Mumia flava: one gene and its partner. The protein of the gene in region 1 interacts with the protein of each later gene in a pairwise test. Links are inferred from orthologs where the notes say so. Each region holds a gene or a part of one and is shown on either strand. Other genes may lie near its edges.

Region 1 (14,581 bases):
GCCGTCGAGATCGACGTCCAGCGAACCCGCGACGGCGTCCCGGTGCTGTTCCACGACGAGAACCTCGCCCGGACGACCGACATGGCCGCGCACGACCCCGGCCGTACCGCCTGCCCGGTCTCCGACCTCACGCTGGACGAGGTGCGCCGACTCGACGCCGGGTCGTGGCGCGGTGCCGCCCACGCCGGCTGCGGCGTCCCGACGCTCGCCGAGGCGCTCGCGACCCTCGCCGGGACCGGCGTCGGCCTGCTCCTCGAGATCAAGCACCCGTCATCGCAGCCCGGGCTGGTCGACGCCGTCGCCGACGTGCTCGACAGCCGCGCCGATGACGTGGACGTCACGGTGCAGAGCTTCGACGAAGGTGCGCTGCGCGCCTTCGGACGGCGCCGTACCGACCTGCCCCTGGGTCTCCTCACGATGAACGCCCCCCGCCAGCCCGCGCTGTCGGCGTGGGCGAGCGCCGTCAACCCCTGGCACGCGTCCGTCGGGTCGGCGTACGTACGGAGGGCGCAGCTCGCCGGGCTCCAGACCTACGTGTGGACCGCGAACACCCGCCACGCCATCCGCCGCGCCGCCGACGCCGGGGTGGAGGGCATCATCACCGACCGACCGCAGCGGGCGCTCGACCTGCTGTCGCGTACGCCGCTCGTCGCCGGCTGAGGCCGTCGGTCAGCTCGCGACGATCCCGGCGTCGCGTGCTGCTGCGACCGCCGCGGCACGGTCGCGTACGCCGAGCTTGGTGATCACGTTCGAGACGTGGTTGCGCACCGTCTTGTCGCTGAGCACGAGGGCGCGGGCGATCGCGGCGTTGTCGAGGCCGCGCGCGACCAGGGCCAGGACCTCCGCCTCGCGGTCGGTCAACCCTGCGGTCGCCCGGAGCCCGGTGGTCGACGGACCAGGGGACGACACGTACGACAGCGCACGCTCGGCGACACCCGAACCGAGGATCAGCTCGCCGCTCGCGACCGCGCGGATGGCGTGCTCGACGCGTTCGGGCGGCGCCGACTTCAGCAGGTACCCACGGGCGCCCGCGCGGATCGCGGCGAGGACGGAGACGTCGTCCTCGCTCATCGTGACCACGAGCACCCGCAGGTCGGGGTCACGGCCGAGGAGCTCGCGGGTGAGGACGATCCCGGACTCGCCGGCCAGGTCGAGGTCCATCAGCACGACGTCCACCCCGGAGTCCACGGCCTGCCGGGCCTGGTCGGGGCCGTCGGCCTGGGCGACGAGCTCGATCCCGTCCAACGAGGCCAGCAGGCCGGCGATCCCGAGGCGGAAGACCGGGTGGTCGTCGACGACGGCGACGCGGATGCGGCCGTCGGGAGCGCCGTCGGGCACCGACGTAGGAGGTTCGTCGCCGGGCGCGGCGGTTCCGTGGCCCCCGGTCACGCCGGGACCTCGGCGACGGGTCGGTCCGCCTGCGGCGGGGCCGTGGTCGTCGGGATGCGCGCGTCGACCCGGGTGCCGCTCCCGTTCGAGCGGATCTCCACGGAGCCGCCGAGCTCCGCGGCACGTTCGCGCATCGATCCCAGCCCGACCCCGTGGCGGACCTGCGGCTCGAAGCCACGTCCGCCGTCGACACAGGTCACGAGGAGGTCGCCGTCGCCGATCCGCACGTCGAGGGTGCAGGCACCGGTGCCGCTGTGCTTCGCCACGTTCGTCACGGACTCGCTGGCGATCGCGTACGCCGCGGCCGCGACGGGTGGCGCGAGCGGTGGCAGCGGACCGCACACGAGGTCGACCCGCACGTCGGCGGTGTCCCAGCGGGCGACGAGCTCCTCGAGCGCGGGCCCCAGACCGAGCTGCTCGATCGCAGGCGGCAACAGGCTGTGGGACAGCTCGCGGACGTCGGCGATCCGCTGGTCGAGCTCGTCCAGGAGGCCGTCGAGCAGGGTGTCGGCGAGGTCGGCGTCGGTCCGCACGGTGTTGCGCACGCCCTGCATCCCGAGCCGCAGGCCCGCGAGCCACGGCCCGAGGCCGTCGTGCAGCTCGCGTCGGATCACACGTCGCTCCTGCAGCCGGGCCGTGGTCAGTCGTTCGCGGGTGGCGTCCGCCTCGGCGAGCGCGAGGGTGAGGGCGAGGCCGGCAGCGACGAGACCGCCGAGCTGCTCGATCGCCGCGACGCCTCGGGACCCGAGCCACTCGCCCGGAGGCGCCGTCACCCGCATCGCGCCGATCGTCGCGCCACGATGGACGACCGGGAGCTCGAGCACGTCGGAGGACGGGCTCCCGTACGACGCGAGGGTCGCACCGTCGGCGCGGATCTCGACGGACTGCAGCCGCAGCGACTCCGCGAGCCGCTCCGCCAGCACCGCGAGCAGGTCGCGCCCGTCGTCGGTGACGAACCCGGCGCCGATCCGGCTGGCGGCACGGTGCGGCTCCCACGCGTCCCCGTAGACCAGGGCGGCGACCCGACGACCGGCCCACCCCCGCAGAGGGTAGGCGGCGACGACCACGACGACGGCCGCGACCACCTGGGCGACGGCCTCGTCCAGCGCCGCCTGGGCAGCGACGACCGCGAGCACGTACGTCCCGGAGAGCAACAGGGCGAGCAGTCCCGCCACCAGGGACCGGCTCACGGCGAGCCCGATGTCCCAGAGCTGCTGGCGCAGGATCACGACGAGCAGGGCCCCGGAGAACAGCGCCTGGCAGACCAGGTGCAGCACCGCCGTGACCCAGAACGGCACCACGAACCAGACCAGCGGGACGAAGGAGAGCGCCATGACGGCGACGCCGAGTGCGAGCCAGCCCAGGCCGACCCGCTCGTCGGCCGGCCCTCCCGCCGCCCGTACGGCGACGGCGAGCGCGGTGAGCAGACCGACCACGACGACCGCGACGATCGAGATCCTGGTGTCGGTCATCGGGAACGCGACCCGCTGGACCGTCATCACCACGGTGCACGTGACGCCGACCGCGAGGCCCGCCAGATCCCAGCCGCGCGGGAGGCGCTCTCGCATCAACCACGGCACCACGAGGAACAGGGCCAGCGTGCCGGGCACCCAGGCCCAGCCGAACATGGACACCAGCCACGGCTGCTCGGGCCAGCCGCGCGACGCGACGAGGCCACCGTACGCCCCTCCGAACGCCGACAGGCCGCCACCGATCGCGGCGATCGCGAGCAGGTACGCGACGACGTGCCGGCGACGCGCGAGGATCACCGAGGCGACCGTCCCGTACACCACGGCGACCGTCACGTCGACGAACAGGAAGAGCGTCTCCGGCCCCAGCGAGGGGGCGGAGAACGCGAAGGCCACGCAGGCCGCGAGCGCGAGGGCCCACGAGATCGCGACCACGACCGTCGCCACGTGTGGCGAACCGCCGGTGCTCGAGACCCCCGTGCCCGAACGCTCGCGGCCCGTGGCGGCGGGCGCCGCGACGTCGGTCATGATGGACAGACCATACGACACCTCCGGGCCCCCCACCGCGTGTTCGTACGCAGTCCCGTCGGTCGTCGTCCGGTCGCCCGGCCGTCGTCGCGGCGCCTCGCTCACGCAGCCGCCCCCGCGGCTGCGTCGGCGCGTCCGGTCCCGGCGGTCCGGGTCCCCTTCCGGAACGCGCGGTCTCCGACAGCGAACCCGATCGCTGTCACGAGGAGCCAGACCGGTCCGCTGAACCCCGCCATGTACTGCAGCGGGGAGATCCCCGCCACCAGCGTGAGACCACCGAGCACCGCGCCGGTGATCCCGATCCAGCGTGGGACGGCGCCGTGGCGCCGCCCGGCGACGGCGAGCGCGACCCCGGCGAGCCCGGCTCCGATCCACAGCCACGGGATGGTCGCGATCCAGTGGTTGTAGAACGCGATCACCTCCGGGACGTCGCTCTCGATCGCTTCCGTGGCGAACAGGAACTCGGTGTCGAGCCCGGAGCCCAGGAGGCTCGCGACCGCGACCAGGCCGAGGCCCGACGCCGCGACGCCGCCGATCAGGCTGCCCTTCGGCGTCGCCGCCGCGACCCGCCGGGCGAGCCCGAGGGCGAAGACGACCATGAGGACCATCCCCACGGTCGTCGCGACGTGCATCGCGATCAGCTGTCCTTGCGCATCCGCGAGCCGCTCGGCGATCGCCACCGGATCGGAGTAGTCCAGGTCCGGATCCCACAGGCCTCCCGAGACCACCACCGTGAACAGTCCGCAGAGCGCCGCGGCGACGCCGGTGAACGCCCACGCGCGCGGTGCCTCCTTCGGCCGCCCGGCACCCCGCTCGCTCCCCGGGTCCCGCTCGTCGCGCCGGTCACCCGCCGGCGGGTCCGCCAGGAACACCTCTCCCATCGTCGTCGGGTCCTTCATCCCCCGTCTCCCTTCGCATCAGGTCGTTCTGACCTGAGCAAGGTTGCCGGTCCCGGTGTCCCGGGCCCCAGGGGACGATGTCCCGACCTGTCGGGCGGTTGCGCGCGGGACGAACCGTCAGGTCCCGAGCTCGTCGTCGAGCCGCTTCCGGACGATCTCGCCGACCTGCCCGCTCTCGATCTCCTTGCGGCGCCTGCGCTCGAGCTTCTTCCGGTCCTTCGCGAGGTGCTTGTCGCGGTTGCCGGCGCGGTCGATCGCATCAGCGAACGTCACCACGGCGACGATCAGCGGCCAGGGGAAGTGCGGGTTGAAGCTGAGATCGGAGAAGCTGATCGCGAGCCAGATGCCGACACACACGAGCGTGATCGTCACGGCCTCGATCCACGACTCGCGTCTCTTGCGCAGGTAGTACGCGAGAACCTCGTCGTCGGTCACCGACGGTGCGGCCGATGTCGGCGTCGCCCGCACCAGCTCACCCGTGGTCGGGAGCAGATCCTCGACCAGCGGCAGCACCTCGCCGTACGAGCGGACCTCGGCCCCCTGCTCCGCCCGCTCGTCGAGCTCGGCGCGGGTCAGGCGACCGTCCGCGTACGCGTCGGTGAACAGGTCCGCGAGGACCCCTCGGTCGGCGTCGGTGAGCCGCAGCCCGGACACGGACTCGTCTCGCGGGTCGCGTGCGAACCGCGCCCACGGCTCCTGGGTGCCACCGCCGTCGTTCACACCCATGATCGTGGCACAGCCTCGGGTCTCGCGGACCGGCCGTCCACCACGTCAGCGTGCGGCGATCAGCTCGGCGATCTGGATGGTGTTGAGAGCGGCGCCCTTGCGGAGGTTGTCGCCGCTGACGAACAGCACGAGCCCGCGGTTGCCGTCCACGCTGCTGTCCTGGCGGATGCGACCCACGAGGCTCGGATCCGACCCCGCCGCCTGGAGGGGCGTCGGCACGTCGGCCAGAGCGACGCCGGGCGCGCTCGCCAGGATCTCGCGAGCCCGGTCCGGCGTGATCGCATCGGCGAACTCGACGTTGAGGGACAGCGAGTGACCGGTGAACACCGGAACCCGGACGCACGTCCCGGAGACGCGCAGCTCGGGGAGCCCGAGGATCTTGCGCGACTCGTTGCGGAGCTTCTGCTCCTCGTCGGTCTCCTCGGTGCCGTCGTCGACGACGGAGCCGGCCATCGGGAGCACGTTGAACGCGATCGGCGCTACGTACTTGTCCGGGGTGCCGAGGTCGACCGCCGACCCGTCGTGGGTGAGGGAGCGGGCCTGACCGACGCCCTTCTCGAGCTGGGTCGCGAGCTCCTCGACGCCGGCGAGCCCGGATCCCGAGACGGCCTGGTAGGTGCTGGCGACGATCCGGACCAGGCCGGCCTCGTCGTGCAGGGGCTTTAGCACCGGCATCGCGGCCATCGTCGTGCAGTTCGGGTTCGCGATGATCCCCTTGACGGCCCGCTCGACGTCGCCGGGGTTGACCTCGGAGACGACGAGGGGGACCTCCGGGTCCTTGCGCCAGGCCGAGGAGTTGTCGATCACGGTGACGCCGGCCTCGGCGAAGCGCGGCGCCTGCACGCGCGACATCGTCGCCCCGGCCGAGAACAGCGCGACGTCGAGCCCGCTCGGGTCCGCGGTGGCCGCGTCCTCGATCACGACGTCCGTCCCACCGAACGGGAGCGTACGGCCTGCCGAGCGCTCGGATGCGAAGAACCGGAGGTCAGCGATCGGGAAGTCGCGCTCGGCCAGCAGCGTGCGCATCACGGCGCCGACCTGACCCGTGGCGCCGACGACGCCGATCCTCAGACCGTTGCTCATGGTGTGCTCCTTGGGTGGTGGGGTCTCGATCGACCAGCAGGGGGTGTCGGCCTGCGCCTCGACCAGCGTGGTCAGCGGCCGGTGCCGCCGTACACGACGGCTTCGACCTCGTCGGCCTCCAGGTCGAACGCCGCGTGCGCGGCACTCACTGCATCATCGATCTGTGCCTCGTTGACGACAACCGAGATTCGGATCTCCGAGGTCGAGATCATCTCGATGTTGACGCCCGCGTCGGCGATCGACTTGAAGAACCGTGCGGAGATGCCCGGGTTCGTACGCATCCCGGCGCCGATCAGCGACACCTTGCCGACACCGTCGTCGTACTGCAGCTGCGCGTAGCCGACCTCGTCCTTCAGCCGGGCCAGCGCGGTCATCGCCGTCTGGCCGTCTGCGCGGGGCAGCGTGAACGAGATGTCGGTCAGGCCCGTCGCCGCGGCGGAGACGTTCTGGACGATCATGTCGATGTTGATCTGGGCTTCGGCGAGAACCTCGAAGATCCGCGCGGCCTCCCCGACCTTGTCGGGAACGCCGACCACGGTGATCTTGGACTCGCTCCGGTCGTGCGCGACACCGGAGATGATCGCTTGCTCCATCACGGAGGCCTCCTGCTCGGTCGGGACTTCATCGGCCAGACGCTCGGCGATCCGCTCGGTGCTCAGCACCCAGGTGCCCTCCTTGGTGGAGAACGAGGAGCGGACGTGGATCGGCATCAGGTTGCGGCGCGCGTACTCGACGCACCGCAGGTGGAGGATCTTGGCGCCGTTCGCGGCCATCTCGAGGGTCTCCTCGTACGACAGCAGCGGGATCCGGCGGGCGTTCGGGACGATCCGCGGATCGGCGGTGAAGATCCCGTCGACATCGGTGTAGATCTCGCAGACCTCGGCGTCCAGGGCCGCGGCGAGTGCGACGGCGGTCGTGTCCGAGCCGCCGCGCCCCAGCGTCGTGATGTCCTTGCTGTCCTGCGAGACGCCCTGGAACCCGGCGACGATGGCGACCGCGCCCTCACCGACGGCCTTGCGGATCCGGCCCGGAGTGACGTCGATGATCTTCGCCTTGCCGTGGACGGAGTCCGTGATCACGCCGGCCTGCGAGCCCGTGAAGGACTGTGCCTGCTGGCCGAGGTTGCCGATCGCCATCGCGAGCAGCGCCATCGAGATCCGCTCGCCGGCCGTCAGCAGCATGTCCATCTCGCGCCCGTCGGGCAGCGGCGAGACCTCGTGGGCGAGGTCCAGGAGCTCGTCCGTCGTGTCGCCCATCGCCGAGACGACGACCACCACGTCGTGGCCTGCCTTCTTGGTGGCGACGATCCGCTGCGCGACGCGCTTGATGCTGGCGGCGTCGGACACGGACGAGCCGCCGTACTTCTGCACGACAATGCCCACGGAAACGGTCCTCGAGTTGCTGGGTGGTGTGTTGCTGGGGTCAGGGGACGCGAAGAGCGCCTCGTCCAGTCTAACGGGCGCCATCTCGCCCCTCGGCTGCTCGTCCCGGCCGCTGGACGCCGCCTGCGGGAGCAACGACCTGGACGCGCCTGCGGGCCCGGCGCATGCTGAGCAGTGAGGCGCCCGGTCGCGGTGTGCGCCGGCGACGCCCAGCATCAGCGCGTCACCAGGAGGTCGCGATGCTCACCAACTCCGTCACCACCCAGATGATCCCGGTCCGCGACGTCGCACGGGCGAAGGACTTCTACTACCAGGCCCGGCTCGGCCTCGCTCCCTCCGGCGAGACGCCCGACGGCGGGTACGCGTTCGCGACCGCGGGCGGTCACATGATCGCGCTGCTCCCGGACGCCGACGGCGCGCCCAGCGGGCGGACCATGCTCAGCTTCGAGGTGCCCGACCTGGAGAAGGAGGTGCAGGACCTGGAGTCGGGCGGCATCGTGTTCGAGGACTACGACACCCCGGAGATCACGACCACCGGCCACATCGCGCGGCAGGGGAACGAGGCCGCGGCCTGGTTCAAGGACTCCGAGGGCAACGTGCTCTGCCTGCACTCGGTCGGCTGAGAGTCGGCAGCGGCGCGCGGCGAGACGAGGCGAGTGCTCAGCCCTCCGCGCCGGGGACCGGCGGCGGGTCGTACGGCAGCCGGACCGTGAACCGCGTGTCTCCCGGCTCCGACGTCACCTGCAGGTCGCCGTGGTGCTTGCGGACGACGATCCGCCAGGAGATGTCGAGGCCGAGGCCCGTTCCCTCACCGACGGCCTTCGTGGTGAAGAACGGCTCGAAGATCCGGTCCCTGATCCCCGGGTCGATCCCCGGGCCGGTGTCGGCGACCTCCACCTCGGCCCAGTCCTCGACGCGCCGCGTGGTCAGGGTCAGGGTCCCCTGCCCGTGCATCGCCTGGAGGGCGTTCACGATCAGGTTGGTCCACACCTGGTTCATCTCGGCCGCGTACATCGGCACGGGCGCGATCGACCGGTCGTACGCCTTGACGACCCGGACCTCCCCGGTCTTCTTCTGCAGCATCACCAGCGTCGCGTCGAGCAGCTCGTGCACATCGGTCGGGGCGAACGGGGCCCGGTCGAGCTGGGAGTACTGCTTGGCGGCGTCGACCAGCGTCGAGACCCGCGCGGTCGCGTCCTCGATCTCGCTCATCAGCTGCTCGGTCTCGAGGGTGTACGCGAGCCACCGGACCGCACCCGGGACCACGTCCGGCGTCACCTTCTTCGCGACCTTGTCGAGCCACCCCTCGTCGAGACCGCCTGCGACCAGCAGCGGAGCCACCTCCCAGCCCTGCTCCACCCCGTGGTCGTCGAGCCAGTCCGTCACGCGGTCCTCGAGGTCGGAGGACTCCAGCACGCCCAGCGCATCCGCCTCGATCGCCTCGGAACGCCGCTTCAGCGCCTCGTCCTGGAGCAGGATCAGCGTGCCCAGCGTCTCCCGGTCGTACGGGCCCTCGGCGATCAGCGCCAGCTTGTGCCGCATCGCCGAGACCCGTTCACGCAACGACGCGGTCGCGCGTACGGCCGCGGCCGCCGGGTTGTTCAGCTCGTGGGTCAGCCCCGCCGACAACGACCCGAGGGCGAGCAGGCGCTCGCGCTGCCCGACCGCGGCCTGGGTGTTGCGCTGCCCGAAGAACAGCCCTTCCAGCAGGTGCACCGCCATCGGGAACCAGTCGCGCATCAGCGTCGCGAAGTCGTCCGCGGACAGCACGAAGAACCGCGACGGGGTCAGCACCCGGGTCGACCCGCCGTACGTCTGGGGGACGCGGTCGCCGAGGTAGGCCGACCAGGCGCCGGTGTAGACGCCCGGCTGGTCGGTGCGCGAGACCTCGACGTCGTCGCCGCCGACCGCGCGGTAGAGGGCGATCTCGCCCTCGAGCAGCACGTAGAAGCAGGTCGCGTCGTCGCCCTCGCGGATCAGCCAGCCGAGGTCCGCGCGCTCCACGTGCCCGTGCTCGCACAGCCAGACCAGCTGGTCGTCGTCGAGCTTCTCGAACAGGAACATCCGACGCAGCTCGTCGATGTCGCACGGCAGTCGCTCCGGTGTGCTCACAGCCCCTCCCGTTCCCTCACAGACCTTCCAGGTAGCGGTGCACCAGCATCACGGCCATCGCCCCCTCCCCGACGGCAGACGCCACCCGCTTCGCGGACTCCGCCCTGACGTCACCGGCAGCGAACACCCCGGGAACGCTGCTCTCCAGGTGGAACGGCGCCCGGTCCCGATCCCATCCCGCGGGCCGCCGGCCGTCGAGCTCCAGGTCCGGTCCGGTCGGCACGAACCCGTACGCGTCACGCTGCACGACCCCGTCGAGCCACTGCGTCCCGGGCACCGCCCCGATGAACACGAACGCCCACCCGCACGGCGCCGAGCGGGTCTCGCCCGTCTTCGTGTCGCGCAGCACCAGCTCCTCCAGGTGACCGTCCCCGCACGCCTCGGCGACCTCGGTGGAGGTCAGGACGCGGATCCGCGGGTGGGCCTCGACCTGCTCGATCAGGTACGACGACATCGACTGCGACAGCGACGGCCCCCGGACCAGGATCGTGACCCGGCTCGCCTCCCGGGCCAGGGCGATCGCCGCCTGACCCGCGGAGTTCGCTCCCCCCACCACGTAGACGTCCTCGTCCGCGCACGCGTGGACGTTGGTCAGGGCGGAGCCGTAGTAGAGGCCGCGGCCCGCCAACGCATCGAGGCCCGGTCCGTCGAGGCGGCGGTACGAGACGCCGCCCGCGAGGATCACGGTCTGCGTGGCGAGGCTCGACCCGTCGGCGAACCGCAACGTCCGCGCCGGCCCGTTCACCTCCAGTCCCACCGCTTCGCGTGCCGTCACCAGCTCCGCGCCGAACCGCAGCGCCTGCCGGCGGGCGCGGTCCGCGAGCTGGGCGCCGGAGACCCCGTCGGGGAAGCCCAGGTAGTTCTCGATCCTCGAGCTCTGTCCCGCCTGCCCGCCCGTCGCGGTGCGCTCGACCAGGACCGTACGCAGGCCTTCCGACGCGCCGTACAGTGCGGCGCTCAGCCCCGCCGGCCCACCGCCGACCACGACCAGGTCGTAGAAGTCCTCGCTCGGACGCGTCACCAGGCCGACCCGCTCGGCGAGCTCGGTGTCGCTCGGCGCCACCAGCACCGTCCCCTCCGGCGACACGACGACCGGCAGGTCGTCCCCGGTGGTCTCCGCGGCCGCGAGCAGGCTGCGGCCCTTCTCGGAGTCGGAGGCGAACCAGCGGTACGGCACCTGGTTGCGCGCCAGGAACTCCCGTACCTCCGACGAGCGGGCCGACCAGCGGTGCCCGATCAGCTTGGTCTCCGCGACCGGGCGCCGGTCGGTCCGCGCCCACGTCGCGAGCTGTTCGTCGATCACCGGGTAGAGCTTCTCCTCCGGCGGGTCCCACGGCTTGAGCAGGTAGTGGTCCAGATCGACGAGGTTGATCGCGTCGATCGCGACGCTCGTGTCGGCGTACGCCGTGACGAGCAGGCGCCGCGCCGCCGGGTAGAGGTCCATCGCGGCCTCGAGGAACTCGACCCCCGACATCCGCGGCATCCGTTGGTCGGCGAGCAGCACCGCCACCTCGTCGCCGCGCAGCCGCAGCTCGCGCAGCGCCTCCAGCGCCTGCTCGCCGGACTCCGCCCGCACGATGCGGTACTCGCTCCCGTACCGGCGCCGCAGGTCCCGCGCGATCGCGCGGGAGACCGCCGGGTCGTCGTCGACCGTCAGGATGGCCGTACGCGCCCGCCCGCGCCGCTCGGTCGACTCCATCCGCAAACCCCCTGACCGTGCCGAGGTCACTCGGTCCGCTTCGGCCCGACCCGCATCTCGACGTCGATCTGCTCAGCATCCAGCATCGCCAGCGCCGTCGCCAGGGCCGCCGAGCTGAACATCCCGACCGATCGTGCCGTGAGCAGCGCCTCCCGCTGCGCCTCGATCACCCGCAACCGTAGCTCGCGGTACTGGGTGACGGTCCGTTTGCGCTCCAGCGCCTCCTGCTCGTCCTCCGCCTGCTCCCGCAGGTACGCCGCCCGCGCGCGCCGTACGACCTCCGCGTCGTACGGGGTGCCGTCGGGACGCGTGAGTCCGTCGCCGTCCAGGACGCGTTCCGCGGCCCGCGACAGCGCGGCGAACAGCGGCACGAGATCCGGGTCGCTCCCGGTCGCACGCTCGTCGACGAGCCCGAGCGCCCGGAGCACCCACGGCATGGTCCCGCCCTGCACGAGCAGCGAGACACCCGCGACGACGAAGGCGATCAGGACGAGCAGCGAGCGCGACGGGGTGTCCGCGGGAAGCGTCTGCACCGCGGCGACGGTCACCACGCCGCGCAGCCCGGCCCACACCAGGACCGCACCCTCGCGCCACCCGAGCGGAGCGCCGAGCACGTAGTCGACGTCGGCGAACGCCCGGCGCACCCGCTTGCGGAAGATCGCGTCCCGGCGGGCGGCCCGGTCGGGATCCTCGTCCGGCGCGCGCCCTCCGGGGCCCCAGCGTCGGCGGCCCGGCGGAACGTCGCCGTGCTCGAGCAGGTCGACCGCGTCGTTCAGCCGCTCGCGGAACCGGGGTGCACGCTGCTGGCGCCGGCGCGCGGACAGCACGAGCGGGAGCACGTACGCCGCCCGGACGACGAGCAGGAGAGCGACGGCGGCCACGGCGATCCCGACCCCGCCCCAGACGTTGCCGTGGTTCTCCTCGACGTCGTTCAGCACTCCGTCGAGCTCCAGCCCCACCAGCAGGAACACCCCGCCCTCGAGCAGCAGCTCGATCGTGCGCCAGTTCGACTCTTCGTACAGCCGGTCCTGCGGGCGCAGGTACTTCGGGGCGCCCTGGCCGGTGACGAGCCCGGCGACCACCGCGGCGACGAGGCCGGATGCGCCGACCGCCTCCGCGGGCAGGTACGCGACGAACGGCGCCACGAACGAGATCGCCGTGCTGACCGACGCCTCCGTGACCCGCCGCCGGACCATGAGGTTGGCGCGGCCCACGAGCAGCCCGATCACCACGGCAGCGACCACGGCCCAGACGAACTGGCCGAGCACGCCCCACAGCGACACCGTCGTGGCGATCGCCGCGACCGCCGACCGCAGCAGCACGAGCGCGGCACCGTCGTTCAGCATGCTCTCGCCCTCGAGGACCGTCAGCACCCGCGGCGCGACGCCGAGGCGGCGCGCGATGCCGGTCGCGACCGCGTCGGTCGGGCTGACGATCGCGCCGAGCGCGATGCCGGTGGCGAGCTCGACGCCGGGCACGACCGCGCTGAAGAACAGTCCGAGCAGGATCGAGCTGAGCAGCACCAGGACGACCGACAGCCCGCTGATGGCGCCGAAGTCGCGCCGGAAGTCCATCGTCGGCACGGACACCGCCGCCGAGTACAGCAGCGGAGGCAGGACCACCGCGAGGATCAGCTCCGGGTCGACCTCGATCGGCGGTACGGAGGGGATCACGCTGATCCCGACCCCGAGGAGCACCAGCAGCAGCGGGGCCGCGACCCCGATCCGCGGCGCCACCAGCGACACCACGACGACGCAGAGCACCGCGCCGACGCCGATGAGCAGGTTCACGAGGAGGTCGTCCACCCTCGGGCTCCCTCCGGCCGCTCGTCTGCTCCGGTGTCGCGGCCCGCGTCAGGCGAGCCGTTCCGCGAGGAAACGGTACGCGAGGGCGGCCATGTGCGCCGCCTGTGCGTTGTTCGCGGCGCCGCCGTGACCGCCCTCGATGTTCTCGTAGTACGTGACGTCCTTGCCCGCCGCGAGCATCCGCGCCGCCATCTTGCGCGCGTGGCCGGGGTGGACCCGGTCGTCGCGCGTCGATGTGGTGAACAGCACCGGCGGGTACGGGCGCGACGCGTCGAACAGGTGGTACGGCGAGATCGTCGCCAGGAAGTCCCGGTCGGCCGACTCCGGATCCCCGTACTCCGCCACCCAGGACGCGCCCGCGAGCAGCAGGTGGTAGCGCTGCATGTCGAGCAGCGGCACCTGGATCACGATCGCGCCGAACAGGTCGGGGAACTGCGTGAGCATGTTGCCGGCCAGCAGCCCGCCGTTCGAGCCGCCCATCGCCCCGAGGTGCGCGGGCGACGTGATCCGCCGGTCCGCGAGGTCGCGAGCCACGGCCGCGAAGTCCTCGTACGCCCGGATCCTGTGCTCCCGCAGGGCCGCCTGGTGCCAGCCCGGCCCGTACTCGCCGCCGCCGCGGATGTTCGCGACCACGTACACCCCGCCGCGGGTGAGCCACGCCCGCCCCATCCCACCGGAGTACGCGGGGGTCAGCGAGATCTCGAACCCGCCGTACCCGTACAGCAGCGTCGGCGCCGTCCCGTCGAACGCGAGGTCCGCCGGCCGTACGACGAAGTACGGCACCCGGGTCCCGTCGGCCGACGTGGCGAAGTGCTGCTCGGTGACGAGCCCGGCCGCATCGAAGAACGTCGGCATCGCCTTGAGCGGCTCCGGGTCGGCGTTGAGCCCGCGCGGCCCGAGGTCGACCAGCGAGAGCGTCGTCGGCGTGAGGTAGTCGGTGGTGTACATCCAGACCGAGTCGGACGCGTCGGCGTCGACCGGGGCGACCTGGATCGTGCCGAGCTCCGGCGCCCCGTGCATCGCGACCCGGTCCCACTCGCCGCCGGGCGTCGCGGGCGGCGTCAGGATCTCCAGCCTGCTGCGGACGTCGGTCATCACGTCGAGCACGAGCCGGTGCGCGGTGAACGCGTACCCGGCGAGCGCGCTGGACGGCGTCGGCTCGAACAGCACCGTGAAGTCGCGTGCGCCGTCGAGGAACGCGGAGAAGCCGATCGCCAGGAGGGCGCCGGCCGGGTACGTGGTGCCGTCGACGGTCCAGTCGTCGCGCAGCTCGACGAGCATCTGGTCGCGCTTGACGCTGGTCTCCGCCGAGTCGGGGACGTCGAGCTTCGTGAGCGCGACGCCGTCCGCGCCGTCTCCCTCGGCCTCCGTCAGCAGGTAGCGCTCCGAGGTGTAGAACGACGTCGCCCGCACCACCCAGTCGCGCTCGAACCCCGGCGTACGGTCGTGGAACGCACCCACGGACAGGTCTTCGTACGCCCCCTCGAAG
Region 2 (14,550 bases), on another replicon or contig:
CGAGGGCATCTCGCACTACCAGGTGACGATGAAGATCGGCTTCCGCCTCGAGGACGACGAGTAGGAGCCGACGTGAAGCAGCTCGTGGTCGTGCGGCACGCGAAGGCCGAGCCGCACCGGGTCGATGATCGCGGTCGCCGGCTCGCGGAGCGCGGTCACGTCGACGCGCGGCGACGCGGTCACGAGCTGAGCGACTTCGTGACGGGTGAGGCGTACGCCCTGGTCTCGGCTGCTGCCCGCACCCAGGAGACGTTCGCGGACCTGAACGAGGCGCTGGGGCTCGACGACGCCCACGTCGAGGTCCTCGACTCGCTCTACCTGGCCTCCGCCCAGCGGGTGCTGCACGAGATCCGCACCGTCGAGACGGACCCCGCCACCGTGATCGTCGTGGGCCACAACCCGTCGATGGCCGACCTCGTGTGGATGCTGCACGACGGCACCCACAACGCGGCGTGGACGGCGTACGGCGACCGTGGCTTCCCGACCTCGGCGGCAGCGGTGCTGACCTATGACGGGGACTGGTTCGACGTCGACCCGCGCACCATGCGGCTGGAGGACTTCCTGGCTCCTCCGCCGCGTCACTGAGCTCGCTCGGCCTCGTCCGCGGCCTCGATCTCCTCGCGGGTGATGCCGAGCAGGAAGACGATCGCGTCCAGGTAGGGGACCGACAGCGACGTGTCGGCCGCGTCACGTACGGCCGGCTTGGCGTTGAAGGCGATCCCCAGACCGGCGGCCTCCAGCATGTCGAGATCGTTCGCGCCGTCACCGATCGCCACGGTGTTGGCCTCGGAGATCCCGGCCTGCGCCGCGAACCGGCGCAGCGCCGATGCCTTGCCCGCACGGTCGACGACCGGGCCGGTGATCCGTCCGGTCAGCTGACCGTCGACGACCTCCAGCGTGTTGGCGTCGGCGTAGTCGATCCCGAGACTGGCGGCGAGGCGGTCGATGATCTGGGTGAAACCGCCGCTGACCAGCGCGAAGCGGTATCCCAGCCGTTTGAGGGTCCGGATCATCGTCCGCGCACCGGGCGCGAGGACGACGCTGTCGTAGACGGCGTCCAGCGCGCTCGCAGGCACACCGCGCAGCAGCGCGACGCGCTCGACCAGCGACTCGGTGAAGTCGAGCTCCCCGCGCATCGCCGCCGCGGTGACCTCGGCGACCTCGGCCTCGCACCCGGCGTGGGCGGCGATCATCTCGATCACCTCGCCCTGGATCAGGGTCGAGTCCACGTCCATCACGACGAGCCGCTGGGCGTGCTGGTGGATGCCGAGCGGCTGGACCGCGACGTCGATGCCCTGGCGTGCGGCCTCCAACGACAGCTCCCGGCGCAGCGGCTCCGGGTCGGCTCCCGAGACGTCGAGGTCGATCGCCGTGACGGGGTAGCGCGCCATCCGGACGATCCGGTCGATGTTGCCGCCGGCCTCGGCGATCCGCGCGGTCACCGCAGCGAACGCGGCGGGGCCGAGCGGTGACCCCAGGACGGTGACGTGGCTGCGGCCACGACGCCGCGGACGGTTGTCGCCGGTGCCGTAGGTGACGTCGTGGTCCATCCCGAGGTCGCGCGCGACCTCGGCGATCGTGCGTTCGAAGTCTGCACGCTCCGCCGGTGCCGTGAGCAGCACCGCGAGCACGAGGCGGCCGCGCACGACGAGCTGCTCGACGTCGATCACCTCGACCTCGAACGGTGCGACGACCTCGAACAGGCGGCTGGTGACGCCGGCGTGGTCGCGACCGATCAGGCTCACCGACACGGTCGGGGCGTCGAGCGGTGCGGACGGGGTGGGGACGGGCGCGTTCATCGAACCCGAGGCTATCGGGGGCGCCCGTCGTCGCAGGCGGCGACCAGTCCGTGGCGCGCCGCCCGGGCGAGGCCGTGCAGGTGGCCGGACCGTGTGTCGACCTCCCACGCGCTGACGGCAGCGGAGTCGGTGGTGGCCGCGAGCCGGGTGATCGCGAGACACCGCGAGGCGGTCGCCGCGAGCTGCTCGGCCCGGGGGGCGTAGCCGGGTGCGAGCAGCGGGTCGTGCGCGTCGCGCACCTCGGACAGCACGGCTCGGACCTCCGGCTGCCAGCGCGCGAGATCGAGGTCGAGCAGGGCGCGCGTGGTCTCGGCCAGGGCCGTGCGCAACGCCCGGCTGGCGTCGCCGACGGACTCCGTCAGGTGCGGCTCGTGCGCGTCGTAGGCCCGCCAGAACACGCCGCCCCCGACCTCCTCGGGCACGAGGCCGAGCCCGCAGCCGTGCAGCACCACGGCTTCGCCGGCGTCGGTCGCGGCGGCCGTGAACTCCGGTGGTCCCGCGAGGCCGTACGGGTCGCCGGGTGTGGGCAGCGCCGGGGTCGCGCCGGTCGCGCCGGCACGACGCAGCGCACCCCAGGCGAGAAGCAGCGTCACGGAGCCGTCGTTCCCGAGCCCCAGCCGTGAGGCCGCGCCGTCGGTGACGACGTGGTGGGCCGCGTCGGAGCCGACCACCGCGTCGATCGCGGTCTCCAGGGGCGCGGCGCCGGCCATCCAGGCGTTGAACCAGCACGCGTGGCGCGCCGACCGGTCGAGTGACTGCACGGGAGCAGCCTAGTCGCGTGCCCGCGGGCGGCTGCCGTCAGCGGGGGACCGGAGCGGGCACCCGTGCCGCGGGTGTCGTAGGTTTAGGGGCGCCCCGAACCGATGCCGCAGGAGAAGTGCATGGCGCCCGTGCTCGAGCTCGCCGACGTCACCGTCCGGCGTGGCACCAACGTGCTGCTCGACGAGGTCGGCTGGACGGTCGAGGAAGGCCAGCGCTGGGTCGTCCTCGGACCGAACGGAGCCGGCAAGACGACGATGCTCCAGATCGCCGCGACCCAGATGCACCCCACCTCCGGCACGGCCACCGTGCTCGAGGAGGTGCTCGGCGCGGTCGACGTGTTCGAGCTGCGGCACCGGATCGGCTACACCAGCGCCGCCGTGGCCGACCGGGTCCCCCGGGGCGAGCGTGTCCTCGACGTCGTGCTCACCGCTTCCTACGGCGTGGTGGGGCGCTGGCGCGAGGAGTACGAGGAGTTCGACGAGTCGCGCGCCGACCTCCTGCTGCAGCTGATGGGCGCGGACGGTCTGCGCGATCGCACCTTCGGGACGTTGAGCGAGGGCGAGCGCAAGCGGGTGCTGATCGCGCGTGCGCTGATGACCGACCCCGAGCTGCTGCTGCTGGACGAGCCGGCGGCCGGTCTCGACCTGGGGGGACGCGAGGATCTCGTCGGCAACCTCGGCAAGCTCGCCCGCGACCCCGACGCGCCGGTGCTCGTGCTGGTCTCGCACCACGTCGAGGAGATCCCTCCGGGCTTCACCCACGTGCTCATGCTCCGCGGCGGCACCGTGACCGCGCAGGGGCCGATCGAGTCCACGCTGACGGCCCAGAACCTCGCGATCACCTTCCAGATGCCGCTCATCCTGGAGAAGCGCGACGGCCGGTACGCCGCCCGGCGCTCGACCACCTGATCGCCGGACCGCGGCCCCCTCGATCACCTAGGATCGAGGCATGAGCGGGATCTGGGATTGGTTCGCCGAGAACGCCTGGGCGGCGTGGACGGCGCTCGGCCTCTTCCTCCTGGTCGTCGAGATGCTCAGCCTCGACCTGGTCTTCCTGATGCTGGCGTTCGGCGCGTTCGCCGGCGGCGTCACCTCGGCCGTCGGGGGCGGCCTGGTGCTCAGCGTGCTGGTCGCCGTGGTGGTCGCGTTCGGGATGCTGTGGCTGGCCCGCCCGTCGATGCTCCGGCGGCTGCACTCGGGCCCCGACCTGCGCTCCGGGGTCGCCGCGCTGGTCGGGCAGAGCGCCGTGGTGGTCGAGGCGATCGACCGCGACCACGGGCAGGTGAAGCTCGACGGCGAGATCTGGAGCGCACGCTCCTTCGATCCGCACCGGCCGATCGCCTCCGGCGCACGTGTGTCGGTCCTGGAGATCGACGGAGCCACCGCGGTCGTGTTCCCCGAGGACTGATCGTCTCGGAGGACTGACTGCCCGACGACCGGACGACCGGCCCCGGGCACACGCTAGGCTCTCGGCCACGTCGACACTCCTGAGGAACGAGGACCCCTGCTGATGGCCCCCCTGCTGATCATCCTGGCGCTCGTCGCGGTCTTCGCCGTGGTGGCGCTCGCGAAGTCCATCCAGATCGTGCCGCAGGCGCGAGCCGGGATCGTGGAGCGGTTCGGGAAGTACCGCGCCACCCTGAACGCCGGACTGAACGTCATCACGCCGTTCATCGACAAGGTCAGCTACAAGATCGACCTGCGCGAGCAGGTCGTGTCGTTCCCGCCGCAGCCGGTGATCACCGAGGACAACCTGGTGGTCTCGATCGACACGGTGATCTACTTCCAGGTCACCAACCCGGTCGCCGCGTCGTACGGCATCTCGAACTACATCCAGGCGCTCGAGCAGCTGACGATGACCACGCTGCGCAACATCATCGGCGGGATGACGCTCGAGGAGGCGCTGACGAGCCGCGAGCGGATCAACACGGCGCTGCGTGGCGTGCTCGACGAGGCGACCGGCAAGTGGGGGATCCGGGTCAACCGGGTCGAGCTCAAGGGCATCGACCCGCCCCCCTCGATCAAGGACTCGATGGAGAAGCAGATGCGCGCCGACCGTGACAAGCGCGCGGCGATCCTCCAGGCGGAGGGCAGCCGGCAGTCCGCCATCCTGACCGCCGAGGGCGAGAAGCAGTCCGCGATCCTGTCGGCCGAGGGTCAGCGCGAGGCGCAGATCCTGCGGGCGCAGGCCGACCGGGAGGCCTCCATCCTCAAGGCGCAGGGGGAGGCGCAGGCCATCCAGACCGTCTTCCAGTCGATCCACGACGGCCGTCCGGACCAGTCGCTGCTGTCCTACCAGTACCTCCAGATGCTCCCGAAGATCGCCGAGGGCTCCGCGAACAAGCTCTGGATCGTGCCGAGCGAGATCGGCGAGGCGATGAAGGGTCTCGGTGCCGCCGTCGGTCAGTTCCAGGGCCAGATCCCGACCGAGGTCGACGGGCCGCGCACGCGGGTGTCCTACGGCGACGACTCCGAGGAGCTGCGCGAGACGCAGGCCGACCTGTCGGCCGCGCACGACGCGGTCAGCGAGGCGCTCGCGGCGGCGCGGGAGGCGTCCGCGCAGTCCAGCGGCGCCGGGGGTGGCCTGGCGCGGGTGCTGGGCGAGGACGCGACCGGCGCGGACACCGCGGCCGCAGAGACCCCCGTGGACCGCTCGGACCTCGAGGACACCGCAGACGACCTGCCCGCCCAGCCGGGCGAGGACGACCAGGGACGCCCGCCCGCACCGCCGGTCTGAGGCGGATCGCGCACCCGGCGGACCACACGGGTAGCGGGACGGGCGCATCGGGAGCACACTGAGATCAAGGTCTGACACGTCCAGCCCTCCTCAGGAGGTACGCCATGCGGCAGAGCACCGTCCCCGACCTGATCCCCGTCCTCTCGCCGGGCAAGCACCGCAACGCGCGCAAGGGCGCGTGCTTCATGGAGTTCGCCTCGTACCTCGCGGGCGAGAAGTGGAGCGATCAGCCCCGCTGCACCCATCCGCTCCTCGCCGGGCTCGCTCGGCTGGTCAACGACAACGTCGGCGACGACACGCGCTCCACGATGGTCGAGATGGTGCCGCGCGTCGTCGGCCTGAACGACCCGGACCCGAGGATCTACCCGGCGGTCTGCATCCGGACGGCGACCACCGCGCTGCCGCTGTCGCCGCGAGCGCACCAGCGGGCGCTGGCCGTCGGCCTGCTCGCCTGCGAGCGCTGGTTCGACGACACGGGCACGGACGTCCCGCCCGGGATGGAGGACCTGATCGGCAACGCGTTCGCGCAGGCGCCGAGCGCCGAGCAGTGGGCGCGCGGGTTCCGGCGAGGGTTGACCACGCACCCGAAGCACTTCGCGCGCCGCGCGGCGCCGCGGATCGTGCTCAACAGCGTCGACGGCGTCGTACGGTCGGTCTCCACGGACTCCGACCGGGTGCTCCGCGGCATGCTGAACGACGCCATCGACGACTGCGAGCGCCTGATCAGTGCTGGTACGTCCCGACCAGCGTCGCGCGTGCCGACGTCTTGAACGCGAGGTTGAACGAGACCACGGCCGGCGTGGCGTCGGCGTCCACGCCGAGGCTGTCCTCGGTCACGGCGTGCACCACGAAGTAGTAGCGGTGCGGCATGTCGCCGGGAGGCGGCGCGCAGCCGTCGTACTGCGCATGGCCCATGTCGTTGCGGACGTGGAAGGCTCCGCCGGGCAGGTCGGCGTCGCCGGCACCCGCACCGGTCGGCAGGGCGGTCACGTCGGCCGGGACGTCGACGAGCACCCAGTGCCAGAACCCGGACGGCGTGGGCGCGTCCGGGTCGAAGCACGTGACGACGAAGCTCTTGGTCTCGGCGGGGAAGCCCGACCAGGACAGCTGGGGCGAGGTGTTGTCCCCGGCGTGCAGCAGCAGCGCCGGGCACGCGTCGCCGTCGGTGAGGTCGGTGCTGGTGACGTCGAACGTGCCGACGTCGGGCAGCAGGTCGTACGGGTCGGGGGCGACGGGACGGTCGAGGGTCATCGGTTCTCCTCCGCTCGTTCGGGGTCGGTGACCCGGACGCTACCGCGCGCGTGCCTCGCTAGCATCGGGGTGTGAGCGAGCACGGTCCCGGTCTGTCCCATCCGCCCTACGTCGCCGGTCTGATCCTGGCCGGGCGGCGCGTCGTCGTCGTGGGCGGCGGGCGGGTCACCGCACGGCGTCTCCCGACGCTGCTGGACGCCGGGGCCGCGGTCACGGTCGTGGCGCCCGCCCTCGACGCCCGGATCGCCGAGCGGGTCGCCGCCGGTGAGGTGGCGTGGCTCGAGCGCGGCTACGAGTCGGGAGACCTCGCAGGGGCGTGGTACGCGATGGCCGCGACGGACCGTCCGGCGGTGAATGCGGCGATCGCCGAGGAGGCGTCCCTCCGGCAGATCTTCTGCGTCCGCGCGGACGACGCCCCGCTCGGCACCGCGTGGACCCCGGCGACCGGGCGCTGGGGCGAGACCACCGTCGCGGTGCTGTCCAACCGCGATCCCCGGCACTCGGCCCTGACCCGGGACCGTCTGATGGGGGCGATGTCCCAGCTGGAGCCGGAGCACCGACCGGACGAGGGCTGAGCCGTCCGATGGCTGAGCTGATCGAGGTCGGTGACCCCGCGGACGTGCGCCTGCGCGACTACGTCGACCTCCGCGACGTCCAGCTCCGCAAGCTGCTGGAGACCGAGCGCGGTCTCTTCATCGCCGAGGGGGAGAAGGTGGTTCGACGGGCGCTGGAGTCCGGGCACCGCGCACGGTCGTTCCTGATGTCGCCGCGCTGGCTCGACCCGCTCGCGGACCTGCTCGACACCACGGACGCGCCGGTCTACGTGATGGCGGACGACGCCGTCGAGCGGCTGACCGGGTTCCACGTGCACCGCGGCGCCCTCGCCAGTCTCGAGCGGGCGCCGTTGCCCGACGTCGCGGAGGTGCTCGCCGGCGCGCGGCGGGTCGTGGTCGCCGAGGACCTGATGGACCACGCCAACATCGGGAGCGTGTTCCGCGCGGCCGCGGCGCTGGGGTTCGACGCGGTCGTGCTGTCGCCACGGTGCGCGGACCCGCTCTACCGACGGGCGATCAAGGTCTCGATGGGGTCGGTGTTCTGGCTCCCGTACGCCCGGGTGGCCGACTGGTACGCGTTCCCCGACCTGCTGCGCGAGCACGGGTTCACCAGCCTCGCGATGACGCTCGCGCCGGACGCGGTCGACCTCCGTGAGGTTGCGGCGCAGCATCGTGGGACGGACTCCCGTCTCGCGCTCATGGTGGGTGGCGAGGGCCACGGGCTCTCGGCGCGGTGGACCAAGGCCGCGGACCTCCGGGTCACGATCCCGTTGGCGGCGTCGATCGACTCGCTGAATGTCGCGTCGGCGACGGCGGTTGCCTGCTGGGCGCTCGGCGGGGCCTGATCGACCGGGCCGGGCAGGGAGTCGGACTCAGAGATCGTGTGCGCTGCTCGTCCGCGGCGCGGCCGGCCAGTCCTTCGGGTAGTCGTCGGCGATCGACTCGGCCTGCTTGTAGAGCTTCTTGCGGGCGCGGGCCGGGACCCGGTCGCCGAAGACGGTGCCCATCAGGTGGTCGGTCTCGTGCTGGAGGCAGCGCGCCAGGGTCCCGCCCTCGCCGACGTAGGTGACGGGCGCCCCGGTGTGGTCGGTCCCTTCCACGCGGGACCAGTCCGGTCGTGCGCAGTACGTGTAAGCGCCGGGGAGGGACAGGCAGCCCTCCTCGCTGTCGTCGAGGTTCCGGTCTGCGCCCTCCGGCAGGGTGAGCACCGGGTTGCACACGACACCGGCCTGCCGTCGGTGGTCACCGTCGGTGCAGTCGAACACGAACACCTGGAGGTCGACGCCGATCTGGTTCGCGGCCAGGCCCGCCCCGTCGGCGGCGTACATGGTGGCGAACATGTCGGCGACCAGCTGCTCGAGGTCCGCGTCGTAGTCGGTCACGGGCGTGAGCCTGCGGTGCATGACCGGCTCACCCCACCGGGTGATCGGACGGACGGTGCCTCCGGTGGGCAGCGAGACGGTCAACGGTTCTCCTTCGGCGCGGCCCAGAGGGCCTCGGATCCCAGCGCCTCCAGCGTATCCGACCGGGTGCGCCGGGCCGCATCGCGCGGGGCCGGTCGATCGTCGTGCGTCCGAGCGGGTCGCGAGCGACGATGGAACGGAGGCGATTTCACGAAGAAATCATCCGAGGTGGGTGCATCCGCGTGAAACTCTCAGTTACAGTACGGGTGTCCCATCCGTGCTGTACCCATGATCAGGAGGCGCTGTGGCAGCGCACTCACGCCGCGACCCGATGAGCCGGGGTCTCGCCGTCCTCAACCGGATCGCCGGGCTGCCGGTCCTCGACCGGTTCAACCTCCGCGGCCCCTCGGAGCGCATCGTCTACCACGGCACCCGTACGGGGTTCCGGACCGCGGCCGCGGTCAGCCGGACGTTCACGAAGGCGCAGGGGCGGGGCGCGCCGACGCGTCCGGCGGCGGTCTCGTCGGCCGGGGTCTTCGACCTGACCCCGACCGAGGACCAGCGGATGATGGTCGACCTGGTCGGCGAGTTCGCCGCCGAGGTCGTCCGGCCGGCGGTCGAGAAGGCCGAGGAGTCGCTCGACACGCCGACGGACATCATGGCGGCGGCGAGCGAGCTCGGACTGGCTCTGATGGGCCTGCCCGAGGACCTCGGCGGCCTGAACGCCGAGCGGTCGGCGACCACGGGCGTCCTGGTCGCCGAGGCGCTCGGCCGCGGCGACATGGGGATCGGGGCCGCGCTCCTCGCACCGGGCGCGGTGGCCACCGCGATCGGGCTGTGGGGGAGCGCCGACCAGCAGGCGACGTACCTCCCGGCGTTCACCGGGTCCGACGTGCCCGCCGCCGCTCTGGCGATCGCCGAGCCGCGTGCGCTGTTCGACCCGTTCCGCCTCAAGACCACCGCGCGCCGTACGCCTGGCGGGTACGTCCTCAACGGCGTGAAGTCGGGCGTGATCCGCGGCGCGTCGGCGGAGCTGTTCGTGGTCGCGGCCGCACTGGAGAGCGGCCGGCCCGCGCTGTTCGTGATCGAGTCCAGCACGCCGCGGATCGCGATCGAGACCGACCCGTCGATGGGTCTGCGCGCCGCCGGGCTCTCGCGCCTGGTGCTCGAGGACGTCATGCTGCCCGACACCGCGATGCTGGCCGACAGCATCGAGGGCTACGCGGACGCGGTGCGGTTCTCGCGCCTGGGCTGGAGCGCCCTGGCCCTCGGCGCCCAGCAGGCCGTGCTGGACTACGTCACGCCGTACGTGAAGGACCGCAAGGCGTTCGGCGAGCCGGTGGCGCACCGGCAGTCCGTCGCGTTCATGGTGGCCGACATCGCGATCGAGCTCGAGGGCGCGCGGCTCGCGACCCTGCGTGCGGCCTCGCGCGCCGATCTCGGCAAGGACTTCGCGCGCGAGGCCGCGATCGCTCGCCAGCTCGTCGCTCGGTACGGCATGAAGGCCGGGACCGACGGGGTCCAGCTGCTCGGCGGCCACGGGTTCACCAAGGAGCACCCGGTGGAGCGGTGGTACCGCGACCTGCGGTCGGTCGGCGTGATGGAGGGTGGCCTCCTCGTCTGAGGGGCCCGGAAGGAAGCAGACGATGATCAACCTCGAGACACCCAAGAAGTTCCGCGCCTTCGTCGAGCAGGCGAACCGCGTGGCCACCGAGTTCCTCCGTGCGAACTCCCGCAAGTACGACCTCGCCGAGCACGCCTACCCCAAGGAGCTGGACCTCCTCGCCTCGCTGATCGACGGCCTCGCCGACTCGGGAGAGGGGCAGGGCGCCGGCGCGACCGGCGTGCGGCGCAGCGACGACGGCGACGGCGGCGTCCGCAACGGCTCCAACATGGCCTCGGTCCTGTCGGTCGCCGAGACCTGCTGGGGGGACGTCGGCCTCACGTTGTCGATGCCTCGCCAGGGGCTCGGCAACTCCGCGATCGCCTCGGTCGCCACCGACGAGCAGCTCGCCCGCTTCGACGGCATGTGGGCGTCGATGGCGATCACCGAGCCGGACTGCGGCTCGGACTCGGCCGCGATCACGACGACGGCGGTGAAGGACGGCGACGAGTACGTCCTCAACGGCGAGAAGATCTTCGTCACCTCCGGCGAGCGATCCGACGCGGTCGTCGTGTGGGCGACGCTGGACAAGAACCTCGGCCGGGCGGCGATCAAGTCGTTCGTGGTCCCGAAGTCCCTGCCCGGCATCCGGGTCGAGCGGCTCGAGCACAAGCTCGGGATCAAGGCGTCCGACACCGCCACGATCGTGCTGGACGACTGCCGGGTGCCGGCCGAGAACCTGCTCGGTGACCCCGAGGTGAACGTCGACAAGGGCTTCGCCGGCGTCATGCAGACGTTCGACAACACCCGTCCGCTGGTGGCCGCGATGGCGATCGGCTGCGCGCGCGCCGCGCTCGAGCGCACCCGCGAGATCCTCGAGAGCGCCGGGGTCGAGATCGACTACGACCGTCCCGCGCTCGCGCAGTCGGCGGCTGCCGCGACGTACCTCCAGCTGGAGTCCGACTGGGAGGCGGCCCGGCTGCTCACGCTCAGCGCGGCGTGGATGGCGGACAACCGGCAGCCGAACTCGCTCGAGGCGTCGATGGCCAAGGCGAAGGCGGGTCGGACCTGCAACGACGTCACGCTGCGCTGCGTGGAGCTCGCCGGCACGCTCGGGTACGGCGAGGACGAGCTCCTCGAGAAGTGGGCCCGCGACTCGAAGATCCTCGACATCTTCGAGGGGACCCAGCAGATCCAGCAGCTCATCGTCGCCCGGCGCGTGCTCGGGCTGACGTCGGCGGAGCTGCGCTGAGACCGGTTCGCCCCCACCGGGCCGCGGCCCGCGTCATCCACCCCCGGTGACGCGGGCCGCGGTACGTGCGGACGAGCGGCGCCGGTGCTGCGTCACCGTCGCGCCGCGGAACGCGCGAACGACATTGCGGTCCGCGTGGTCTGCATCGCCGATAGTCTGATCCTGACCGCGATCGCCGCGCGCGCAGCGGACCTGGCCCGACTCTCGCACCAGACCGGAGTTCTCGCTATGACCTCGACCACCGGCGTCGACCACGACGTCGAGTACCAGATCGCCCGCCTGCTGCGACGCTCGCGGATGCGGGGCATGGAGAGCATCGGCCAGGTCCACCCGGAGCTCGACTTCGCGGCCTACCTGCTGCTGCTCGCGGTCAACGACGCGAACGAGGGGCGCGACGGTGTTCGGGGGACCGAGCTGGCCGACGCGGTCGGGGTGCACAAGTCCACGGTCAGTCGCGGTCTGTCGCAGCTGCACCGCCTGGGACTGGTCGAGCGGGAGATCGACCCCAGCGACGGACGCGCCCGCCTGGTGCGGGTGACCGAGACCGCTGCGAGCCGGCTGGCGTCGGTGCGGGCGGCCCGGCGCGCGCGCCTCGCCGAGGCGATCGCGGACTGGGACGAGGAGGACCTCGACGCGCTCGCGCGGCTGCTCGACCGGCTGAACGACGCGCTGGAGGAGGTCGCACCCACCGCCTGAGTCGACCCAGGGGCCGACCGGCGGGTCACCGGGGCGTCGTGCCTGGGCGCACGGCTCGGCGTGAGCCGTGGGAGGGTGGAGCCATGAGCAACCTCGAGAAGCCTGTCGTCGAGTTCCCCGAGGGCCCCGAGCCCGACGACCTCGACATCCTGGACATCGTTGCCGGCACGGGCGACGAGGCGAAGCCCGGCGACTACGTGACCGTTCACTACGTGGGCGTGAAGTTCCGGGACGGAGCCGAGTTCGACGCGTCGTGGAACCGCGGAGAGTCGATCCGCTTCCCGCTGCGCGGCCTGATCCAGGGCTGGCAGGAAGGCATTCCGGGCATGAAGGTCGGCGGCCGGCGCCAGCTGACGATCCCCCCGGCGAAGGCGTACGGCCCGGCCGGCGGCGGCCACCCGCTGTCCGGCGAGCCGCTGATCTTCGTCATCGATCTGCTCGCCGTCGGCTGAGGTCCGGCGTCCGACGCACGGGACCCGCTGGGGAACGTCGGGGTGCGCCGGTACCGTCGGCGGTGTGAGCATGCGACGAGGCTCGGGCCGTCGCCGCGGATGCGCTGCGCTGGCGGCCGCCGCGGTGCCGTTCGCGCTCGCCGGCTGCACGGAGCAGCCCGCGCCGGACCCCGTGTCTGACGAGGTCACGCTCGGCAGCCTCGGCGAGGTGCCGGACCTGACGATGATCGACACGGAGTGGGAGACCTACCGCACGGCCGTGGTCACGGGCGTCGACGGCGGGCCGGGCCGCAGGACGCTCGACGTGACCTACGACGGCGGCGACCCGGCATGCTCGGGTCTCGCCGGCTACGCGGTCACCCGGACGTCCTCGGAGGCGCAGGTCACGCTGGTCGTGGGCGCAGCGGCCGGGTGCGACGCGGAGCCGGCGGTCGACGCGACCACGGTCGTGCCGCTCGACGGGGCGCTCGGCTCGCTCCAGCCGGTCGTGTCGGAGCTCTCGGAGGCGTCGCTGCCGATCGGCGAGTGAGCGGCTGGACCGCGCGGCCGGTCAGATCGCGTCGAGAAGCTTGCCGACCCGCTTCGCCGACACCGTCGTGGCCGTGCGCAGCCGCTGGGCGAAGAGGCTGACCCGCAGCTCCTCGAGCGCCCACCGGGCCTCCCGTACGGCGTCGGACGCACGGGTGGCCCCGTCGGACCGCTCGACGATCTCGTAGAAGCGCGCCTCGAGGTCCTGCACCGTCAGCCGCTTGTCGGTCTCGGCGCCCTCGTCGGCGTGCTCGAGCCGGTGGACGGCCGCCCGTACGTATCGGGGAACGTGCCGGAGCTGGTCCAGCCCCGTCTCCGCGACGAACCCGTCGTAGACCAGCCACGAGAGCTGGACCTCCACGTCGCGGACGATCTCGGGCTTGGCCGTCCGCACGCGATCGAGCGTGGTGCGCAGCGTCGCCACCTCGGACACGACCCGCTCGGTCTCGGCGGCAGCGGCGCGGGTCTGCTCGTACAGCTCGGACCGGACCTGCTCGCGCAGCAGGGCGAACGCGTCGGCGTCGTAGACGACCGCGCGCCCGCTCGCTGCGTCGATGCCCGCCAGCACGCAGTCGGCGATCAGCGCGGACGTCGACGGGTACGGGGCTCCGGCGAGCGTCAGCTTGCTGCGCGTCGACAGGTCGCGTGCGACCTGGGCGGCCGGGGAGCTGATGGCGAGTGCGAGGAGGCGTCGGATTCCGGTGCGCATCGCCGCCTGCTGCTCGGCCCGTGTGGTCAGCACCCGGATGTCGACGGTGTCGGCCCGGTCGATCAGGGCCGGGAACGCCGTCACGTCGTGGCCTCGGCTGCTCGCGGTGACCTGCTGCGGCAGCGTCCCGAAGTCCCAGCTGGTGATCCCGTCGCGCTCGATCTCGCTCGAGGCGCGGGCGAGCGTGCTGCGCAGCCGCGGGCGCAGACGCTCACGCAGGTCGTCCAGGTCCTTGCCCTGCTCGAGCACGGTCTCACCGTCGAGCACCCGGAACGTCGCGCGCAGGTGGGCGGGCACCGCGGCGGGGTCGAACGCCTCCGGTCGGACGTGCTCGCCGGTCAGCCGGCGCAGACCGTCCGCCATCGCCTCGCCGACGGGCGCCGAGGTGTCCAGACCCGCCTCGAGCAGCCGTCGTGCCACGTCGGGTGCAGGGACGAAGAGACGTCGCTGCTGCTTGGGCAGGGCGCGGATCAGCGCGGTGACGAGCTCGGCGCGGTAGCCGGGCACGCTCCACATGAACGACGTCGCGTCGAGGTCGCCGAGGCGCTCGACCGGGACGTCCACGGTGACGCCGTCGATCTCGCTGGTCGGCTCGAACGTGTACGACAGCGGCAGGTCGTACCCCTCGGACTGCCAGGTGGTCGGGTACGCGTGCTCGCTCACGTCCGACGCGTCGTCACGAACCAGGTCGTCCGGGGTGAGGTCGAGCAGGTCGGGCTGCTTGCGCCGGGTCTTCTTCCACCACGAGTCGAAGTGCCGGACCGAGACGACGCCCGAGCCGACGCGTGCGTCGTAGAACGCGAAG

What was found.
Region 2: the proteins of CLV56_RS08115 (region 1) and def interact in binary tests that used the Escherichia coli proteins (3 or more experiments, as listed by UniProt). The link is inferred for Mumia flava from one-to-one orthologs.

What each region holds. Positions count from the first base shown.
Region 1 is NZ_PGEZ01000001.1:1,702,920-1,717,500, forward strand. Bases 4,076-6,915 are described here. They hold CLV56_RS08115 (aspartate-semialdehyde dehydrogenase), read right to left. Parts: upstream 6,095-6,915; coding sequence 5,057-6,094; downstream 4,076-5,056. Other genes in these bases: CLV56_RS08105 (hypothetical protein), read right to left, coding at 4,076-4,285; CLV56_RS08110 (DUF1707 SHOCT-like domain-containing protein), read right to left, coding at 4,403-5,011; CLV56_RS08120 (aspartate kinase), read right to left, coding at 6,166-6,915. Outside these bases: CLV56_RS08090 (glycerophosphodiester phosphodiesterase), read left to right, coding at 1-660; CLV56_RS08095 (response regulator), read right to left, coding at 670-1,338; CLV56_RS08100 (histidine kinase), read right to left, coding at 1,386-3,386; more of CLV56_RS08105, read right to left, coding at 3,488-4,075; more of CLV56_RS08120, read right to left, coding at 6,916-7,476; CLV56_RS08125 (VOC family protein), read left to right, coding at 7,716-8,099; CLV56_RS08130 (ATP-binding protein), read right to left, coding at 8,137-9,588; CLV56_RS08135 (NAD(P)/FAD-dependent oxidoreductase), read right to left, coding at 9,605-11,287; CLV56_RS08140 (cation:proton antiporter), read right to left, coding at 11,314-13,092; CLV56_RS08145 (prolyl oligopeptidase family serine peptidase), read right to left, coding at 13,141-14,581.
Region 2 is NZ_PGEZ01000002.1:180,029-194,578, reverse strand. The notes cover bases 6,772-9,580. They hold def (peptide deformylase), read right to left. Parts: upstream 8,569-9,580; coding sequence 7,975-8,568; downstream 6,772-7,974. Other genes in these bases: CLV56_RS15050 (acyl-CoA dehydrogenase family protein), read left to right, coding at 8,810-9,580; CLV56_RS15060 (TrmH family RNA methyltransferase), read left to right, coding at 7,132-7,947; CLV56_RS15065 (precorrin-2 dehydrogenase/sirohydrochlorin ferrochelatase family protein), read left to right, coding at 6,772-7,123. In the rest of the region: CLV56_RS15110 (dodecin), read left to right, coding at 1-64; CLV56_RS15105 (SixA phosphatase family protein), read left to right, coding at 73-585; phosphoserine phosphatase SerB, read right to left, coding at 579-1,799; CLV56_RS15095 (hypothetical protein), read right to left, coding at 1,811-2,560; CLV56_RS15090 (ABC transporter ATP-binding protein), read left to right, coding at 2,681-3,469; CLV56_RS15085 (NfeD family protein), read left to right, coding at 3,510-3,968; CLV56_RS15080 (SPFH domain-containing protein), read left to right, coding at 4,071-5,297; CLV56_RS15075 (hypothetical protein), read left to right, coding at 5,402-6,067; CLV56_RS15070 (YbhB/YbcL family Raf kinase inhibitor-like protein), read right to left, coding at 6,021-6,548; more of CLV56_RS15065, read left to right, coding at 6,620-6,771; more of CLV56_RS15050, read left to right, coding at 9,581-10,129; CLV56_RS15045 (acyl-CoA dehydrogenase family protein), read left to right, coding at 10,152-11,360; CLV56_RS15040 (MarR family winged helix-turn-helix transcriptional regulator), read left to right, coding at 11,589-12,056; CLV56_RS15035 (FKBP-type peptidyl-prolyl cis-trans isomerase), read left to right, coding at 12,140-12,508; CLV56_RS15030 (hypothetical protein), read left to right, coding at 12,573-13,037; ATP-dependent RNA helicase HrpA, read right to left, coding at 13,059-14,550. UniProt on the Escherichia coli protein: Removes the formyl group from the N-terminal Met of newly synthesized proteins. Requires at least a dipeptide for an efficient rate of reaction. N-terminal L-methionine is a prerequisite for activity but the enzyme has broad specificity at other positions.